4 regions of the Serratia entomophila genome follow, and region 1 is predicted to be linked to each of the others. Evidence: predicted binding sites of a transcription regulator. Region 1 holds the regulator's gene; each other region holds the start of a gene.
The links. Region 1 encodes Fur, which represses iron uptake genes when iron is present. Its sites were predicted from a motif close to ATAATAATGAGAACNACTATCAA; they were not measured.
Positions count from the first base shown of each region.

Region 2: a site for Fur is predicted at 705-727, ahead of fes (enterochelin esterase). Genes of this name have one in related genera too.
Region 3: a site for Fur is predicted at 1,481-1,503, ahead of KHA73_RS17260 (Nramp family divalent metal transporter). Genes of this name have one in related genera too.
Region 4: a site for Fur is predicted at 1,158-1,180, ahead of sodA (superoxide dismutase [Mn]). Genes of this name have one in related genera too.

Region 1 covers NZ_CP082787.1:1,295,736-1,297,940, forward strand. The annotation lists gene KHA73_RS06360 (beta-N-acetylhexosaminidase) at 1-426, shown strand, start outside; gene fur (ferric iron uptake transcriptional regulator) at 620-1,066, opposite strand; gene fldA (flavodoxin FldA) at 1,399-1,938, opposite strand; gene ybfE (LexA regulated protein) at 2,190-2,205, opposite strand, start outside.
Region 2 covers NZ_CP082787.1:283,256-285,460, forward strand. The annotation lists gene KHA73_RS01280 (TonB-dependent siderophore receptor) at 1-530, opposite strand, end outside; gene fes (enterochelin esterase) at 815-2,203, shown strand; gene KHA73_RS01290 (MbtH family protein) at 2,178-2,205, shown strand, end outside.
Region 3 covers NZ_CP082787.1:3,560,104-3,562,308, forward strand. The annotation lists gene KHA73_RS17255 (DUF2502 domain-containing protein) at 1-163, shown strand, start outside; gene KHA73_RS17260 (Nramp family divalent metal transporter) at 206-1,441, opposite strand; gene KHA73_RS17265 (NupC/NupG family nucleoside CNT transporter) at 1,820-2,205, shown strand, end outside.
Region 4 covers NZ_CP082787.1:4,772,310-4,774,514, reverse strand. The annotation lists gene KHA73_RS22845 (methyl-accepting chemotaxis protein) at 1-335, opposite strand, end outside; gene sodA (superoxide dismutase [Mn]) at 459-1,079, opposite strand; gene fdnG (formate dehydrogenase-N subunit alpha) at 1,531-2,205, shown strand, end outside.

The DNA.
Region 1 (2,205 bases):
CCTGAGATGGAGTACATGATCTTCCCGCGCGCTCTGTCGGTGGCGGAACGTGCCTGGCACCGCGCTGCCTGGGAACGGGATTATAAAGCCGGCCGCGAGTACAAGGGTGGGGAAACTCACTTTGTCGATGGCAAAGCCCTGGCTCAGGACTGGCTGCGCTTCGCCAACCTGCTGGGGCAACGAGAGTTGGCCAAGCTGGACAAGGGCGGCGTCAGCTATCGCCTGCCGGTGCCGGGCGCCCGGGTGATGGGCGGCAAGCTGGAGGCGAATATCTCTCTGCCGGGGCTGGGCATCGAGTACTCCACCGACGGCGGCAAGCAATGGCAGCGTTACGACGCCAAAGCCAGGCCGGCGGTGAGCGGCGAAGTGCAGGTTCGAGCGGTAAGCCCGGACGGCAAGCGTCACGGCCGCGCCGAGAAAGTTTAAGTCAGGTAGTGCGGCCCGCTGCGTGTCGGCAGCGGGCCGATGTTGAAGTGAGGGAAGTACGTGGAGCTGTGCCGCTGCAATTGTTCCATTTCATGACGTGATCTTTCCCCGGCTGGCCCGGGGATTTTTTTTGCCCGCCGGCGACAGGCGTAAAAAAACCGCCCTGAGGCGGTTCTTTAATCCCGATAACGGGTTACTTCTTGTCGTGCAGCGTATCGTCTTCGCGGCAGTCGCCGATTTCACAGTGGCCGTACAGGTACAGGCTGTGGTTGGTGAGCTTGATGCCGTGTTGCTTGGCGATATCACGCTGGCGCGCTTCGATGGATTCATCGCTGAATTCGATCACTTTGCCGCAGTCCAGGCAAATCAGGTGATCGTGGTGGTGCTGCTGGGTCAGTTCGAACACGGATTTACCGCCTTCGAAATTGTGACGAGTCACAATGCCCGCATCATCAAACTGGTTCAGCACGCGGTAAACCGTCGCCAGTCCGATTTCTTCGCCCATATCTATCAGTTTTTTGTACAAATCTTCCGCACTGACGTGATGGCATTCCGGATTTTGCAGTACTTCCAGGATTTTGAGTCGCGGAAGCGTGACTTTTAAGCCGGCCTTCTTCAATGCGGTGTTGTTGTCAGTCATGCGGATTCAGTCCTGTTACTATGCTAATCAAGTTGAGGCGTTCTCGCCTGTGGCATCGGTCGGCACAAAGAGTTAATTGCGTCTCATTATAGAACCGGTTGTCCTAAATGGAAACCGCCGGTTGTTAACAAAGATATAATTGCACTATTGCATGTTGTGCATGCAACGCTTTGATGGGTGGGATAAACCGATATCTCAGTCTACCGTGACGATGTGGGAAGTTACCAATCTGTAACTTCTATTGCAGCAATCCATACTGCCGATGACGGCCCTGCTGGCAACACTATGCACTTTGCAGGGCTATTGTTCAACCTTTGGACGGCAATGGCCGTTTAGCCAAGGATTTCGGCCAGGCTCAGCTCTTCGACTATCTGCTTGACCCAGGCTTCGACACGTTCGTTGGTCAGCTCAGGCTGACGGTCTTCGTCGATCGCCAGACCGATGAAGTTGTTGTCGTCCGCCAGGCCCTTGGAGGCTTCGAAGTGGTAGCCTTTGGTCGGCCAGTGGCCGACGATGGCCGCGCCGTGCGGTTCGATGATGTCGCGAATGGTGCCCATCGCGTCACAGAAGTATTCCGCGTAGTCTTCCTGATCGCCGCAGCCGAACAGCGCCACCAGTTTGCCGTTGAAGTCCACTTCTTCCAGCGTCGGGAAAAAGTCATCCCAGTCGCACTGCGCTTCGCCGTAGTACCAGGTTGGGATACCCAGCAGCAGGATATCGAAAGCTTCCAGATCTTCTTTGCTGCTTTTGGCGATGTCGTGAATTTCAGACACATCGTCGCCAAACTGTTTCTGAAGAATTTTCTGGATCATTTTGGCAATGTTTTCGGTATTGCCAGTGTCGCTGCCAAAGAAAATGCCTACAGTAGCCATATCGCGTATAACCTTTAAATTCAATTAATTGCATTACACGATGTTAGTGCTGACCCCGCTAACACCGATTAAAATGATGCCATGGCAAGAGCTGGCGGGCGCCATCAGGGCGCTGTCTCTTACCGGTAAACACGTATCATGCCAGAAATTTACTCCGGGGTTTTATCGCATTTATGCGATGCCGGAGGAGAGTAAAGCGGTGCTGATCCGGCGTCATCCATAACGCCGCGCCGCACGTGCGGCCGAAGAGATCAATGTTCTGGCTGT
Region 2 (2,205 bases), 1.0 Mb from region 1:
CCTGCGGCGCCGTTGCCGTAGCGCGCTGCGGCAGGGCCGCGCAGCACTTCGATGCGCTCGATCATTTCCGGCGGCACCCAGGCGGTATCGCCGCGGGTGTCACGCTCGCCGCGCCAGCCCTGGCGCACCGAGTTGCGGCTGGTGGCCGGTTTGCCGTCGATCAGGATCATGGTGTTTTCCGGCCCCATGCCGCGGATGTCGAGCTGGCGGTTGTTGCCGCGCTGGCCGCTGGTGGAGTTGCCGGTCAGGTTAACCCCGGGCATGGTGCGGATCAGTTCGTTGATGTCGCGCGCCGGCGGGCGTTTTTTGATCTCGTCGGCGGTGATGGTGGAAACCCCCGGCGCCTGCAGGTTCTGCCGGGCGGCGGTGACCACGATGGTGTCTTCCGAACGCGGTTTTTTATCGGCTGCGCCGGCGTTTTCTTCGGTGGCCGTGGTGTCTGTTTGCTGTGCGGCACTGGCCATGACGGACGTGCCGAGTCCTAACCCGATGATGGTGGCTAACGAATAACGAGATAATTTGCTGTTCATTTGAGTTTCCTACCTTGCTGCCATCCCGCGCAGAGTGGGGGAAGGGCGGTTGTAGTTTTTGTGTAGTCGGAAATAGAAAATCGGCTGCGGCAAGGGATGTTGCGTTGCTATCCCCGATCCCTGTCCGTTGCGCGCAAGACCAGCCCGATCTCCAAGCGTCACACACTATTGCAAATGCAAATAATTATCAATAGTATTCGATATACCGTGCGTTTGGGTGGCTCCTGTCGATACGGATATGTCAGCGTTTCTCTGAGCCGCCAACTACAAGATGGGTAGGCGTTGTGAATACAGAATTACAGTCAGAAAGCAGCAAGTTATTGGCCAGTTCCCACGCCGGCAGCCCCGGTTGGTGGTTGAAAGTGGCCCGGCGCGGCACTCCCTGGGTGGAGCCGGCGGGCGATGGCCGGTGGCGAGCCACGTTTTTCTGGCGCGATCCTCAGGGATGCGAACTGACCTCCGCTTACCGGCGGGTATGGATCCACATTAACTGCCTGACCGACCACCATCAGCCGAACCCGCCGCAGAGCCTGCAACGCCTGGACGGCACCGACGTATGGTACTGGCAGACCGAGCTGAACGGCGCCTGGCGCGGCAGCTACTGCTTTATCCCCTGTTTTGACGAGCGCCCGCCGGAATTCAGCGGCGACGACGCGCACGCCAACATGCACAACGTGCGCCACTGGTGGCACCAGGTGTTCGCCAGCGCCACGCACGATCTGCTCAACCCGCACCGTTCCTGGCCAGGCACCAGCGGCAATTGCCTGTCCGGCCTGCATATGCCGGACGCGCCGCCGCAGCCGGCATGGCGCGCATTCGACGAATACGAAATCGCCAGCGGGCGCTGCACGCCGCCGCCGCCGGCGCGCCTGCAGCGCCATACCTGGCACAGCGAGCGGTTGGGCAACAGCCGTAACGTCTGGGTCTACACCACCGGTGAAAGCCGGCCGGGCGAGCGCCCGCTGGCCGTTCTGCTCGACGGCCAGTTCTGGGCGCAGCAGATGCCGGTGTGGGATCCGCTGATGCAGCTGACCCGCGAGGGCGCGCTGCCGGAAGCGGTCTACCTGCTGATCGACATCATCGATCTGAAGCATCGGGCGCGTGAACTGACCTGCAAGGAAGATTTCTGGCTGGCGGTGCAGGAAGAGCTGCTGCCGCAGTTGGCCGAGTGGGCGCCGCACAGCGACAATCCGGCCAGCACTGTGGTGGCCGGGCAAAGCTTCGGCGGCCTGTCTTCCCTGTTCGCCGGGCTGCGTTGGCCGCAGCGCTTTGGCGCGGTGATCAGCCAGTCGGGATCCTACTGGTGGCCGCGGCGCGACATGCTGCAGCAGCCGACTGTCCCGGAAGATGCCTGTTGGCTGATGCAGCAGGTGGAGCTACAGGGGTTGGGCAATCACGGCGCGCTGAAGGTGTTTATGGAAGCCGGCTCGCATGAAAAACTGGTGCACCGGGTCAGCGGCCAGATGGCGACGTTGCTGAGCAACGCCGGGCACCGGGTGCATTACCGGGTGGTGGAGGGCGGGCACGACGCCCTGTGCTGGCGCAGCGGCCTGACCGACGGGCTGCAGGCGGCATGGGCCGCTGCCTTCGCCACCGCCTATCCCACGCAGTCGGAATCGTCTCTTTCAACGGCGCAAGGCGAACATGATGGAAAAGCTGAATCCGTTCGATGATC
Region 3 (2,205 bases), 2.3 Mb from region 1:
CAACGATTACTGGCGCAAGAATTACTACTATCACGATGGCCGCTATCGCAAGTTCGACAAGCATTACGACAAACATCACGATAAACACCACTGGAAGAAGAAAAAACACCACGACGATCGCGACCACTGGCGCCGCGGCCATGATGATGATGATGATGACTGACAGCAGCAGGCCGGCATCAGGCCGGCCTTTTCATTGCCTCGCCTACAGCAAGCCGCCGACCAGCAGATAGCCGTTCAGCCCAACCACCACCAGCACGATCAGTTTGCCCAGATTCTGCACCGAACGGCCGTTCACCATTTCCCCCATCAACTGCCTATTGCCGGTGAAAGACAGTAGCGGCACCAGCGCCAGCGCAATGCCGAAGCTCAGCAACACCTGGCTCAGAACCAGAATACGCGTGGCGTCCATGCCCATCATGATAACGATAAACGACGGCAGCATGGTCACCAGACGGCGCAACCACAGGGGAATATGGAAGTGCACAAAGCCCTGCATCACCACCTGCCCCGCCAGCGTGCCCACCACGGTGGAAGACAATCCGGCGGCCACCAGGCTCAGGCCGAATACGGTGGCAGCGGCCTGGCCCAGCAGCGGTTGCAGCGTCAGATAGGCGCGATCGAGATCGGCGATACCGCTGTGGCCGCTAAAGTGGAACGCGGCGGCGGCGGTGGCCATCATCGCCAGATTGACGAAGCCGGCGATGGTCATGGCGATGGCGACATCAACCTTGGTGGCGGCATAGCGATCGGCCCGGCTCTCGGCGTCGCCGTGTTGGGTTAACGAAGAGTGCAGATAGATAACGTGCGGCATGATGGTGGCACCCAACACGCCGGCGGCCAGGAACACCGCATCGCCGTTGGGCAGATCCGGCACCGCCATGCCTTGCAACAACGGCCCCAGCTGCGGCTGAGAAAACGCCAATTCGACGATATAAGCGGCGGCGACAAACAGCAGCAGCCCGCCAATCACCCGCTCGAGCGGCTTCTGCCCGCGTTTTTGCAAGCCGAGGATCAGGAAGGTGGCGATGCCGGTGAGGATCGCGCCTTCCAGCAGCGAAACGCCCAACAACAGCTTGAAACCGATCGCCGCGCCGATAAACTCGGCCAGATCGGTGGCCATGGCGATAATCTCCGCTTGCACCCAATAGGCCCATACCGCCGGGCGCGGGAAACGATCGCGAATATGCTCCGCCAGATTTTTACCGGTGGCGATCCCCAGCTTGGCCGACAGCAGTTGGATCAGCATCGCCATCAGGTTGGCCCAGACCACCACCCACAGCAGGCTGTAACCGAAAGAGGCGCCGGCCTGAATGTTGGTGGCGAAATTGCCGGGATCGATGTAGCCGATGGCGGCGATAAATGCGGGGCCCATCAGCGAGAATTTGACCTTTCTTGACGGGTAACTGCGGGTGGTTTCAACCACGCGGCTGTTCAGCATATGTTGAACCCTTACTGATAATACGTTTACCACCACTCTATCTAAATGATAATAATTATCAAGCGCATTTGTCGTGGTAAAACTTATCTCTGCAATAGGCGGGAATTTAGGTTTTATCGAAAGGTTGGAGGGCAAACCTGCCCATTTCCGTGCTTTGTTGGCTGACATTCAGGGCGCAATACCCCTGAAACACAGGTTAGCACAAGAATACGAATTTCATATGGATATACTAACATCTTGATTTTTTATGCTTTTACGCAATAGTTTAAGAACATTCCCGCTATCATTTTCCATATTTGCTATAGAAGTCTCGTTTTTAAACGTGGCGTTACATAAAATGACATCCGAAATTCAGCCTGCCTCAAGTTTGGAGCAAACATGTCCCATATTGCGCACTTTGCGTTAGCGTTGGTGGTGGTGGCGATCCTGGCACTGTTGGTGTGCCGCGATCGCAAAAGCATCCGCATTCGCTATGTTATTCAATTATTGGTTATCGAAGTACTGCTGGCCTATTTTTTCCTGCATTCGGAAGCGGGTTTAGGCTTTGTAAAAGGGTTTGCGGCGCTGTTTGACAAGCTGCTCGGATTTGCTGGACAAGGGACTGATTTTGTATTCGGCGGCATGGGTGACAAAGGCCTGGCGTTCTTCTTCCTGAAGGTGCTGTGCCCTATCGTCTTCATCTCTGCGCTGATCGGTATTCTGCAATACATCAAAGTGTTGCCGTTTGTGATCCGGATTATCGGTACCGTGCTGTCAAAAGTGAA
Region 4 (2,205 bases), 1.5 Mb from region 1:
TGCAGATCTTTGCGGCTCTGCGGGTCCCAGTCCAGGTTTTGCCCCTGGCCGATCAGGTTGACGGCGTTTTCGATGTTGGCGCGGTTGCTCTTCAGATATTCCGGCTTATAGGTCTGGCCGAACATCGCGCGGTTATATTTGGCCTGATTGATCTCGTCGTTCAGCCGGTTGCTGAAGTCGATGCGATCGGAGCGGGACTCGATGATGTGCAGGTACTGCGCCCCGGTGCCGGCGATGATAATCGCCAGCAACAGCATCAGCGAGAAGCCGAGGCCGAGCTTTTTACCTACGGTGAGGTGGGTGAATTTTCCTGCCAATGTTTGCAATGCCGCCATAATGTTTTTCCTTTTCGGGCGAACGTCAATTGAACAAACCATCGGCAAAGGGCGGTCAAACTTTAGCGGATTTTGGGCAAAAAAATGCCCGCATCAGCGGGCATCTGCAGGGAATGGCGCGAATTACTTCTTCGCGGCGAAGCGTGCGGCGGCTTCGTCCCAGTTAACCACGTTCCAGAATGCCTTGATGTAGTCTGGGCGTTTGTTCTGATATTTCAGGTAGTAAGCGTGTTCCCACACGTCCAGGCCAATGATTGGGAAGCCTGAAGCGCCGGCAACGGCTTCGCCCATCAGCGGGCTGTCCTGGTTAGCGGTAGAGACCACGGCCAGTTTGTCGCCTTTCAGCACCAGCCAGGCCCAGCCGGAACCGAAACGGGTGGCTGCCGCTTTCTCGAACTCTTCCTGGAATTTCTCAACGCTGCCGAAATCGCGCTCGATGGCCGCTTTCAGATCGCCGCCCAGGGTGGTGCCGGTTTTCAGGCCTTTCCAGAACAGACTGTGGTTAGCGTGGCCGCCGGCGTTGTTGCGCATGAAGGTGCGCTTGTCGGCTGGCACTTTATCCAGATCCTGGATCAGTTCTTCAACGCTGTATTTGGTCAGCTCTGGGTAGGCTTCCAGCACGGTGTTGGCGTTGTTGACGTAAGTCTGGTGGTGTTTGGTGTGATGGATTTCCATCGTCTGCTTGTCGAAATGCGGTTCCAGTGCGTCGTAGGCGTACGGCAGGGATGGCAGTGAATAACTCATAATCATCATCTCCAGTGGTGTATGGGCGGCGCAAGGTGCGAGCACCGCGTAAGCAGTCGGATCATTATAGTTAATTAAATGATATTGAAAATGATTATCAATGCCCTACTAAGAGTGTGGTTAACTGCGCGGAGAAGGGAAGGCAACCGCCTGATGTCTCTCGGCACAGCTCTATTTGCCCCACGCCTCCTGCGGGTTTTTGGTTAATCTCTATACTGTAGGTATCGTGCGGCAGGCGGCAGGGAGAAGATGTGACTGTGGTCACATTTATGTGCGCTCTCAGGGCGATAGCCTTCACTTTAGCCGCACCGATTTGTAACAACCACAAGCACGCTGTGGTAATATTATCGCCGCTTGCAGCAACCATAACAACAGTGACATTCGCGCTTCCCGCTTTTGGGGGAGAGCGCCATTTGAAACAATGTGACAATCGAGAGTGAAAGGAGACCCCATGCAGGTCAGCAGAAGGCAGTTCTTTAAGATCTGCGCTGGCGGTATGGCAGGAACGACGGTAGCCGCGCTGGGCTTTGCCCCGGAAGTGGCGTTGGCGGAGACCCGGCAGTACAAACTGCTGCGCGCCCGCGAAACCCGTAATACCTGTACGTATTGTTCCGTCGGCTGTGGGCTGTTGATGTACAGCCTTGGTGATGGCGCCAAAAACGCCAAAGAAAGCATTTTCCACATTGAAGGGGATCCGGATCACCCGGTAAACCGCGGTGCGCTTTGCCCGAAAGGCGCGGGGCTGGTCGACTTCATCCACAGCGAAAGCCGCCTCAAGTACCCGGAATACCGCGCGCCAGGCTCAGACAAATGGCAGCGCATCAGCTGGGACGACGCCTTCAGCCGCATCGCCAAGCTGATGAAAGAAGACCGTGACGCCAACTTCATCAAAACCAACGAACAGGGCGTTACCGTCAACCGTTGGCTGAGCACCGGCATGCTGTGCGCCTCTGCCGCCAGCAACGAAACCGGTTATTTGTCGCAAAAATTTAGTCGCGCTCTCGGCATGCTTGCCGTAGACAACCAGGCGCGTGTCTGACACGGACCAACGGTAGCAAGTCTTGCTCCAACATTTGGTCGCGGTGCGATGACCAACCACTGGGTTGATATCAAGAACGCGAATCTG